Regions from separate parts of the Yersinia hibernica genome, predicted to be linked through region 1. Evidence: predicted binding sites of a transcription regulator. Region 1 holds the regulator's gene; each other region holds the start of a gene.

Region 1 (3,289 bases):
CAGCAATATGTGGCGGTACAAGCCCTTGATGATAAAGCACGTAAGAGAGCAGCAGGTAATCCATATGGCTGCGATGGCAAGGCACATAGACTATCTCATGGCCATCTTGCGCTAACTGCCGTACGCGCTCTGCATTATGGACATTAATACCCTGATACAAACGGTTCCACGTCCAGCTCAATACCCTGTCAGACAGACGCACGGCTTCATAAGAGAAGTCTGCGGCGATCTCTTCCATTAGCGTAATCGCATTTTGCTGCGCTTTTTCATGGGAGATTTTCTTGGTACGTGCTTCATCCGCCACGGCTTTTTCAATCGCCTTGGAAGCCAACAGCTTTTTGAAGAGGTCTTGGCGATCTGGCAAGCTCGGGCCGACAGCGGCCAGACGTTGACGGGAGAAGTGCATCCGCGCCACGCGCGCCAGCTTATGGGCTATCGTTTTATCGGTGCCATGCTCACTGGCCATCCGACGCAATGAAACCGTGGTCGAGAAACGCACAAAGCTATCGCGGCCCAGCCACAATACGGCAAAGAATTTCTGCACACCATTCAGCACACGCAGATGCGGCGTACCATGGCCTTCACGCCCTGGCGAACGACCAAACATCACGGAAACCGGCAACATTTGAATGTCCAGCTCCGGATTATTGCGGTGCAGATCTAGATAATCGTGGAACAGCTTGACCGACTCTTGCTTAGGTGCGTAATAACGAAAGACTCGAGGGCCATTATCGATAAACACATGACTCGGCAGTTGCACGGCATCGATTTCCAATGGAATCAATGGGTCGGGCAGATCCTGCGCCTGACACTGCGCTCGCAAAGTCAGCAAATCAGCCTTAGAATTGTAAGGCAAAACGTACAGAATAGGACGAGAAGGGTCTAACCCTAACTCAGTCACAGGATCTGCCGGAATAACCTTGCTTTTTACCAACAGTTTAAGTGGTAAATTCAGTAACTTATAATATATTTTACGCCAACCTGACATAACGACATGAAGCCTCTTGTTAGCAATTCGTCGCAAGGATACCAGAAACTGGTTTTGAGATCTGTGGTGATAAGATAACAGAAAGCGGCAAAGCTCATCATTAACTTAAGATAAAGGCAATAAAACATGGCGAATCAATCAACAGGGCTTACCCGAATCTATAAAGCGGCCGGTTATTCGATGAAAGGCCTCAGTGCTGCCTGGAAAAACGAAGCCGCATTTCGCCAAGAATCAGTAGCTGCCATCGTCGCTATCATACTGGCCTTCTGGCTAGATGTAGATGCTTTAGCGCGCATTTTATTGATTGGCAGTGTCGCGTTAGTGATCATTATTGAAGTCATCAATAGTGCCATTGAAGCAGTAGTTGATCGCATCGGCAGTGAATTCCATGAACTTTCAGGCCGTGCCAAAGATATGGGGTCTGCCGCTGTGTTTCTCGCTATCCTGCTGGCGCTTTTTATCTGGATAACGGTGCTCTGGCAACATGTGGGCTAGTTGTGTGGCTGAAATATCGTGGCTTTGGGCACGGTGAGCAACACAATAAAAATAAGCTGTGATTAATCCCTGTTTTTATTCACTCTTTGGTTCCCAATACAGGTTTACCTGTATATACTCACAGCAAGACTGTATAAACAAACAGGGGGCGAAATGAAAGCACTTACGACCAGACAGCAAGAGGTTTATGACCTGGTGCGCGATCACCTATCGCAAACTGGCATGCCGCCGACCCGTGCCGAAATTGCGCAGCGTCTGGGATTCCGCTCTCCTAACGCCGCTGAAGAGCATTTAAAAGCATTGGCCCGCAAGGGTGTTATTGAGATTGTTTCTGGCGCTTCCCGCGGTATTCGTTTACTGATGGAAGAAGAAGATGGCCTACCGTTGATTGGCCGGGTTGCAGCAGGTGAACCCTTGCTGGCACAGCAACATATTGAAGGGCACTACAAAGTCGACCCTTCCATGTTTAAGCCAAGCGCAGATTTCCTACTGCGGGTTAATGGGATGTCGATGAGAGATATCGGTATTCTGGATGGTGACCTACTGGCGGTGCATAAAACGCAAGATGTGCGTAACGGACAAGTGGTTGTCGCGCGAATTGATGATGAAGTCACAGTAAAACGCTTGAAAAAACAAGGTAATATCGTGCAGCTTCTTCCTGAAAATAGCGAGTTCCAGCCGATTATTGTCGATCTGCGTGAACAAAGTTTCACCATTGAAGGACTGGCTGTTGGTGTCATCCGCAATGGCGACTGGATCTGATTCTAGTTGTTGATGTATACCCTCTTTATTTAGAGGGTATATTGTTCATATAACCTTCTGTTCTGTTAATTCACTTTATATTGAGAACAATCCGATAATACGTTATTACCTACTGTTTTAACTGAATATAATATGGTTTCGTTATTCACTTATGGTCATCATTGCGACCAGTAACATTGGTTTTCCTTCAGTTATTAATATCCTCTGCTATAGTTATTTATACGGTAAATAAAATAATCATGCTTAATTTAAATTAAGACTGTGAGTGACTAATTTAAGAAAATATTAGTTTTATAAAGAATGTTTATCGTACCGAATTAACTTATTCCAAGATAGCGGAGTTATTATGAATAAAGATCAAGCTGACGGTAACTGGAAGCAGTTCAAAGGTAAAATTAAAGAGAAATGGGGCAAACTGACTGACGATGACCTAACCGTTATTGAAGGTAAGCGCGACCAACTAGTAGGTAAGATCCAAGAGAAATACGGCTATCAGAAAGAGCAAGCCGAGAAAGAAGTTAAAGCTTGGGAAGACCACAGCAAATACCGCTGGTAACAGCCTTAAAAAGGAATTTAATTGATGTCGATATAAATTATATTGGGTCTTTCATTTCATAGAATATACGTTATTACATAGTGATGTTAATAATGGAAAGTATTCTATTTAGTCCTAATCTAATATCGATAAGACACAAGGACGTGTCCTGTGGTACCTTCTATTTATTATCATGGCAGTGTTATTTAACGCATATTCTAATTCAACCTATTACTGTATTATTACTATATTGATAACGGGCTGACCTTTATCGCCAGATATTTATTTTTTTTTCATCACAATAGAATGGTCATGATCACAATGATCGTGGCTTTCACATGCTTCAACCTCCCCACATTTAGTGCATAAGCCATGGGCTTCCACCACGCTATGGCGCAATGTAAAACCAGACTGTTTTGCTAACTGTGCCAGTGCTTCTTCAATACCTACAGTCGGGCGTTCAGTCACAATCTTGCAGCGATCGCAGATAAAGAGTGCGGAGGTATGAG
Region 2 (3,289 bases), 1.7 Mb from region 1:
GAAACCTTCTTTATCAGCATCAAGGATAGCGACCAGAGAAACCTCTGGCATATCAAGCCCTTCTCGCAGTAAGTTGATCCCCACCAGCACATCAAACTCGCCCAAGCGCAAGTCACGGATAATCTCGACCCGCTCCACTGTATCAATATCTGAATGCAGATAACGCACCCGCGCGCCATGCTCTTCCAGATATTCGGTTAAATCTTCTGCCATCCGTTTGGTTAGCGTGGTCACCAATACCCGCTCGTTAATGGCGGCTCGAATACGAATTTCTGACAGTAAATCATCCACTTGAGTAGCAACAGGACGCACTTCAATCAATGGGTCGAGCAAGCCCGTTGGCCGCACCACTTGGTCAATAACCTCACCACCGGATTTTTCCAGTTCATACTTGCCCGGAGTGGCTGAAACATAAATGGTTTGTGGTGCCAACGCCTCAAATTCTTCAAAGCGCATGGGGCGGTTATCCAGTGCCGATGGCAGCCGAAAGCCATATTCTACCAAGGTTTCTTTGCGCGAACGGTCACCTTTGTACATGCCGCCAATTTGCGGGATGGTGACGTGGGATTCATCGACAATCAGCAAGCCGTCTGCTGGCAGGTAATCAAACAGTGTTGGCGGTGCTTCTCCCGGCCCACGGCCTGAAAGATAGCGGGAATAGTTTTCAATACCGGAGCAATAACCCAGCTCATTCATCATTTCGAGGTCAAACTGAGTGCGTTGCGTAATACGCTGTTCTTCAATCAATTTATTGTTGGCTAACAGCACCTTACGCCGCTCGGCCAATTCAACTTTGATGTCCTCCATGGCCTGTAAAATACGCTCCCTGGGGGTGACGTAGTGGGTTTTAGGATAGACCGTAAAACGCGGAACCTCATGCTGTAGCTGGCCGGTTAGGGGATCAAATATCGAGAGCCGCTCAACTTCCTCATCAAACAGCTCAACCCGCAGCGCCCATTCGTCAGATTCCGCCGGGAAGATGTCAATCACCTCACCACGTACGCGGAAAGTGCCGCGTTGGAACACCTGATCATTGCGGCTATATTGCAATTCTGACAAGCGCCGCAAAATGGAACGCTGATCAATTATCATGCCCTTGGTCAAATGCAGCATCATTTTCAGGTATAAATCGGGGTCACCCAAGCCATAAATAGCCGAGACCGAGGCCACCACCACCACATCGCGCCGCTCCAATAGGGCTTTGGTCGCCGAGAGCCGCATTTGCTCGATATGCTCGTTGACAGAAGCATCTTTCTCGATAAAGGTATCAGAGCTGGGAACATAAGCTTCCGGCTGATAATAATCATAGTAGGAGACAAAATACTCCACCGCATTCTCGGGAAAGAACTCTTTCATCTCGCCATAAAGCTGCGCGGCCAAGGTTTTATTGGGCGCTAACACCATCGTCGGCCGATTCAGGTCAGCAATAACATTAGCCACCGTAAAGGTTTTACCCGAGCCGGTCACCCCTAATAACGTCTGATGGGCTAACCCATTCTCCAGCCCCTCCTCCAATTTGCGGATGGCCTCAGGCTGGTCGCCTGCTGGTTTAAACTCAGAATGTAGTTTGAATAATTTACTCATGAATTTGCTACCCGCCGGAGAAATACAGACTGTCAGGAGGCTAATTATGAAAGCCCCATAGATTTTTGCCACCACTATGATACTGGATATAAAACCAGCTTAAAACATCAAAATGCCGAAATTTTTCTCACCCGCGCTGGTTTGCATTGTTGCAGTGAGATGTTGCTGGCCGTTGCACCCTAAAAGTATTTTTATCCCCAGCCGTTAACATAAACACATTATTGATACGTTTATTGATTAAAGATTATCCATCTACGCAGCCTATATTTTTTGAGCGCTTGATTTTAACTAACTCATTGAAAATAATTGGCATTATTAAAAAGCCGAGAATCCGGACAACATCAGCGCAAGCCGCGTCGGCTCTCGCCTGTCATCAGTTTTCTATCGCTAATGCACAAGGTTATCCACAGGAATGGTGGATAACTCATTCAACCCCATAAGGGCCGCGTGTTGGCGAAAAGCCAAGCTTAGCGCTGAAATGGGGGCAAACTGGCTTTTTTAGTGTTTTTTTTACATTTTTATTTCACCGCATATTTCAATAAGTGATAACAAATCCATTTGCTAATTCTATAATTTCAGCTCTCTCCTCCTGCGGACGCCACCACCGCCTGAGTGCGGCCTTTTTATTGCACCATTATTTTCTTTCAAGCACTGCTTCAGTGCAATAAACGCCCACACAGTCGCCTTTCTGCGGCAGCATCTGCAGTTTTAATTTAGCCTCGCGCACCAAAACCATTTACAGCCCGTTAACATACCTATTTTTCCTCAACTTATGGCAACTTGGCCCAAGAGTTGCTTGATATATAGACACTCACAACCACTCGTTAGAAATGTGGTGTTTTATGCTGTGCTGCCGCTACCTAGTATGCAGATTTGCTGGTTAATCCGTCACTAGCCGTTACAGAACACCGGGATACCTGTGAATAACTGAGATCGACTGAGGAGAGCACTAATGCTGAGTTTAACCGGTGTAAATCAATACTATGGTAAGAACCATATCCTTTGGGATATCAATCTGGAGATTCCACGCGGCCAATGTACTTGTCTGATTGGCCGTAACGGCGTAGGCAAAACCACCTTAATTAATTGTATTATGGGCCATTTGCCCATTAAAAGTGGCACTATGACCTGGCAACCTAACCATCAACCGCCACAGAATTTGCTACAGCAACCCGTCGAGGGGCGCACGGCTCTCGGCATCGGCTATGTCCCGCAAGGGCAGCAGATATTTTCCCAATTGAGTGTCGAGGAGAATATGTTAATAGCCGTGTTGGCTGGCCGCCACAAATCGCACCATATTCCCGGCTGGGTTTTTGAGTTGTTTCCGCTGCTATATGACAAACGCAATCAACGGGGTGGGGAACTGACTCGCAATCAACAACAACAATTGGCGATTGCCCGAGCATTGGTGGCCGAACCGGAGTTGCTGATTCTGGATGAGCCGGGCAGTGGCACATTGCCGCCACTGAATGAAGATATTGGTCATATTTTGCATCAGCTTAGTCGTGGCCTTGGCATGACCGTGCTTTTAGTTGAGCATCGATTACCTTTTATTCAACATGTTGCGGATAGATTTTGCCTTATGGCAGGTGGCCGGAATGTGGCGCAGGGGACGTTAGATCTACTGGATGAAAATATGATTATTGAGCATTTGGCCAGTTGATATGACTCAAAATTGCCCGGCACAGCAGCATATTTGTGCAAG
Region 3 (3,289 bases), 1.9 Mb from region 1:
TATCACGATGTTCCTCAAACCATTCTTTATTGTTGTTTTGACTGATAAGTTGCAAGAAGGTCAGGCCGTCCTGAATAAAGCCGGTAAATTCACTCATAATATTCCTTTCTTTAATACAGTTCAGACTGAGCTTTTGTTGATCCGCCATCAATGCTTCTAATACTTTTTTTTGATAAAACGGCACTCCAGAGTGCATGTCAAGTGATGTTATCTGATGATGGCGATCGGGATATCCGTAACACGGGTAGTATATGCTGGTGATAACATTTCGCGTTTCATCTGCCATTCTGGGTTGATTCCTTGTCCGATGAAGGCAATTTTGCTTTTTCCAGATTGATTAATGCTGTCGATAGTCGCCATTAATTGCTCACTGTTGATACGCGGTTTGCACTCATCAAATAGCCCCAATTGGGCGATCCCGTGACTTGAAAATTCCCCTAATACAATCCCTGCTTTCAGGTAACGATGACCGGGCCGCCAAATTGCCGCTAGGCATTTAAGTGCGGCACTAATAATATCTCGCGAATCCAGCGTCGGCAAAGTGAGGCGGGTGCTGGCAACATTACTGTAGTAGGTCTCGTTGGTCGCAAAGGGGCTGGTTTTGATAAATGTTGATATATAGCGACAGTATTGATGTTCTTTCCGCAGCTTTTCTGCGGCTTTCTCGGCATAACTGCAAACTGCCTCATGCATGCTTTGATATTCAGTGATTCGTTCGCTAAATGAACGTGAGCAGATTATTTGTTGTTTTGTCGGGGCGAATTCAGTAACGGCTAAACACGCTTCACCACATAACTCTCTTACCGTCCGCTCCAACACCACACTAAAATTTTTGCGAATCAAAGAAGGGTTGGCTTCTGCGAGTTGCAGTGCTGTGGTGATCCCCATCATCTCAAGCTTTTTCGCCGTACGGCGGCCCACGCCCCATACCTCCGCGACAGGCATGAGTGCCAGTAACTTACGTTGGCGCTCGGGATTGGATAAATCGACTACCCCCCTGGTTTTATGCCATAACTTGGCGGCGTGGTTTGCCAACTTAGCTAATGTTTTGCTAGGGGCTATGCCTACACCAACATTTAGGCCAGTTAATTTTCGTATATGATCTCGCACAAATTGACCAAATTCTTCCAGCGCAATGGAAGGTTGGACATCTTTTAGGCTGAGAAAGGCTTCATCAATTGAGTAAATTTCAATTCCTGGAGCCAATTGCTCAAGAATAGTCATCACGCGCGCGGACATATCACTGTAGAGCGCATAATTGCTACTGAATGCAATTACACCATGCTGGCGTATAACTTGTTGAATTTTAAAATAGGGCGCGCCCATAGTGATCCCCACGGCTTTAGCCTCGCGGCTGCGGGCTATTACGCAGCCATCATTATTAGAGAGCACCACTACTGGCCGGCCATACAAGTCTGGTCGAAACACGGTTTCGCAACTGGCATAAAAAGAATTGACATCAACTAAAGCAAACATCATTTTAACTTATTGATACTAAATGTAATAACGCCAAAAATGGCCCACTCCTCATCCCCCTCGCACAGTTTTAGTGGCGGGGAGTTGGCATTAAGCGCTTCTAGGCGGAGGGTGGGGCGTAAGTAAAGGCGCTTAATGCTGAATTCCCCCCCAACGGTGACGATGACAATATCCCCATGTCGCGCTTGTAAACTGCGATCTATCACTAACAGCGCACCATGGTGGATACCCGCATTGACCAAAGATTCACCTTCAGCCGTCATAAAAAAAGTGGCGGCCGGATGAGCAATACAGTGCTCATTTAGGTCGATTCTTTTTTCAATATAGTCTTGTGCCGCATGACCAAATGCAACCATAGAGCCTCCAAATGATTGATACAAGGGAGAGCGCGATAACCCAAAGCTGTCAACTGACCGATACTGTTTATTTATACAGTATACATGACAAATAGAAGAGGAGAAAAGCGCTAATGAGGTATTTTTTATAGCGCGTTGATTTGTAAAAATATAAAGCCAGTAAATGGAGTGTGTAGCTCGCCGCTAGTTGTCGCTCTCATCTATCGTGTATAGCGGTCGAGTTAAAATTCAAGTTGCTGAACATGAAATTTTATTTTTTATCTATTTACTCTGCAATTACAGCATGACTTATTATTAATATAATAAATTCGTATATATAATTTATTGTTTATCAATTGGGATTAAGTTTCAAATAGATAGTTATTTAATATATAGATTTTTATCAATGACTTATAACTGTTTTGGTGTGATTTTAGTATCTAATTTTAAATTTGGAGTGATATATTTCAAAGATACTGATTAGCTAATCAATAATAAATTTCATTGACGTCATCATTAATATGAGTGGCCTCTAACATTATCGGCTAATAGATCACGGCCACAGGCGGGCTGAATCTGTGATTGATATCATTTAATTATAATTAATAGCTAAATAATTACTTTGGGAGGTATGTGTCACTCACTAATTCCTCTATTGTAAGTTTCTACGTTGTGTTCGCTGCTCATCAACACAGGCTAGTGTAGCTCGGCTACCTGTACGCTGTGTACTTGCAGCGGGTTGGGTATCGTCATTTTAGAAGGGAAAAAAATGAAGTTAGAAACATTATCTATTCATGCAGGCTATTCTCCGGACCCAACCACCAAGGCCGTTGCAGTACCCATTTATCAGACTTCCTCCTTTGCTTTTGATGATACCCAGCATGGTGCGGATCTGTTTGACTTAAAAGTCGCAGGCAATATTTACTCGCGCATCATGAACCCGACTAATGATGTATTAGAACAACGAGTTGCGGCATTGGAGGGCGGGATCGCGGCACTGGCGGTTGCATCCGGAATGGCAGCGATTACTTATGCAATTCAAACTATTGCAGAAGCCGGAGATAACATTGTGTCGGTGGCTAAGCTGTATGGCGGGACTTACAATCTGCTGGCCCACACGTTACCGCGCTATGGGATTGAAACCCGATTTGCTGATCATGATGATATTGAAACATTAGAGGCCTTGATTGATGAGCGGACAAAAGCTGTTTTTTGTGAATCAATTGGTAACCCTGCGGGCAATATTGTTGATTTGAAAAAGTTGGCTGATGCCGCCCATCGTCATGGCGTACCGCTAATTGTCGATAATACTGTCGCCACACCGATTCTTTGTCGCCCCTTTGAATATGGTGCGGATATTGTGGTGCATTCATTGACTAAATATATCGGCGGTCATGGTTCCAGCATTGGCGGCATTGTGGTGGATTCAGGCAAGTTTCCTTGGGCGCAATATCCTGAGCGCTTTATTCAATTAAATA

What was found. Region 1 encodes LexA, which represses DNA repair genes until DNA is damaged. Its sites were predicted from a motif close to TNCTGTATGTACATACAGNA; they were not measured.
Region 2: the regulator LexA is predicted to act here: its motif matches at 1,665-1,684, upstream of uvrB (excinuclease ABC subunit UvrB).
Region 3: the regulator LexA is predicted to act here: its motif matches at 1,894-1,913, upstream of umuD (translesion error-prone DNA polymerase V autoproteolytic subunit).

The regions. Positions count from the first base shown of each region.
Region 1 is NZ_CP032487.1:4,319,362-4,322,650, reverse strand. It holds gene plsB (glycerol-3-phosphate 1-O-acyltransferase PlsB) at 1-988, opposite strand, end outside; gene D5F51_RS20275 (diacylglycerol kinase) at 1,115-1,483, shown strand; gene lexA (transcriptional repressor LexA) at 1,637-2,245, shown strand; gene D5F51_RS20265 (CsbD family protein) at 2,592-2,801, shown strand; gene zur (zinc uptake transcriptional repressor Zur) at 3,063-3,289, opposite strand, start outside.
Region 2 is NZ_CP032487.1:2,618,233-2,621,521, forward strand. It holds gene uvrB (excinuclease ABC subunit UvrB) at 1-1,584, opposite strand, end outside; gene D5F51_RS12390 (branched-chain amino acid ABC transporter ATP-binding protein) at 2,537-3,247, shown strand.
Region 3 is NZ_CP032487.1:1,443,378-1,446,666, forward strand. It holds gene D5F51_RS06685 (DUF2461 domain-containing protein) at 1-100, opposite strand, end outside; gene umuC (translesion error-prone DNA polymerase V subunit UmuC) at 208-1,476, opposite strand; gene umuD (translesion error-prone DNA polymerase V autoproteolytic subunit) at 1,476-1,832, opposite strand; gene D5F51_RS06700 (bifunctional O-acetylhomoserine aminocarboxypropyltransferase/cysteine synthase) at 2,581-3,289, shown strand, end outside.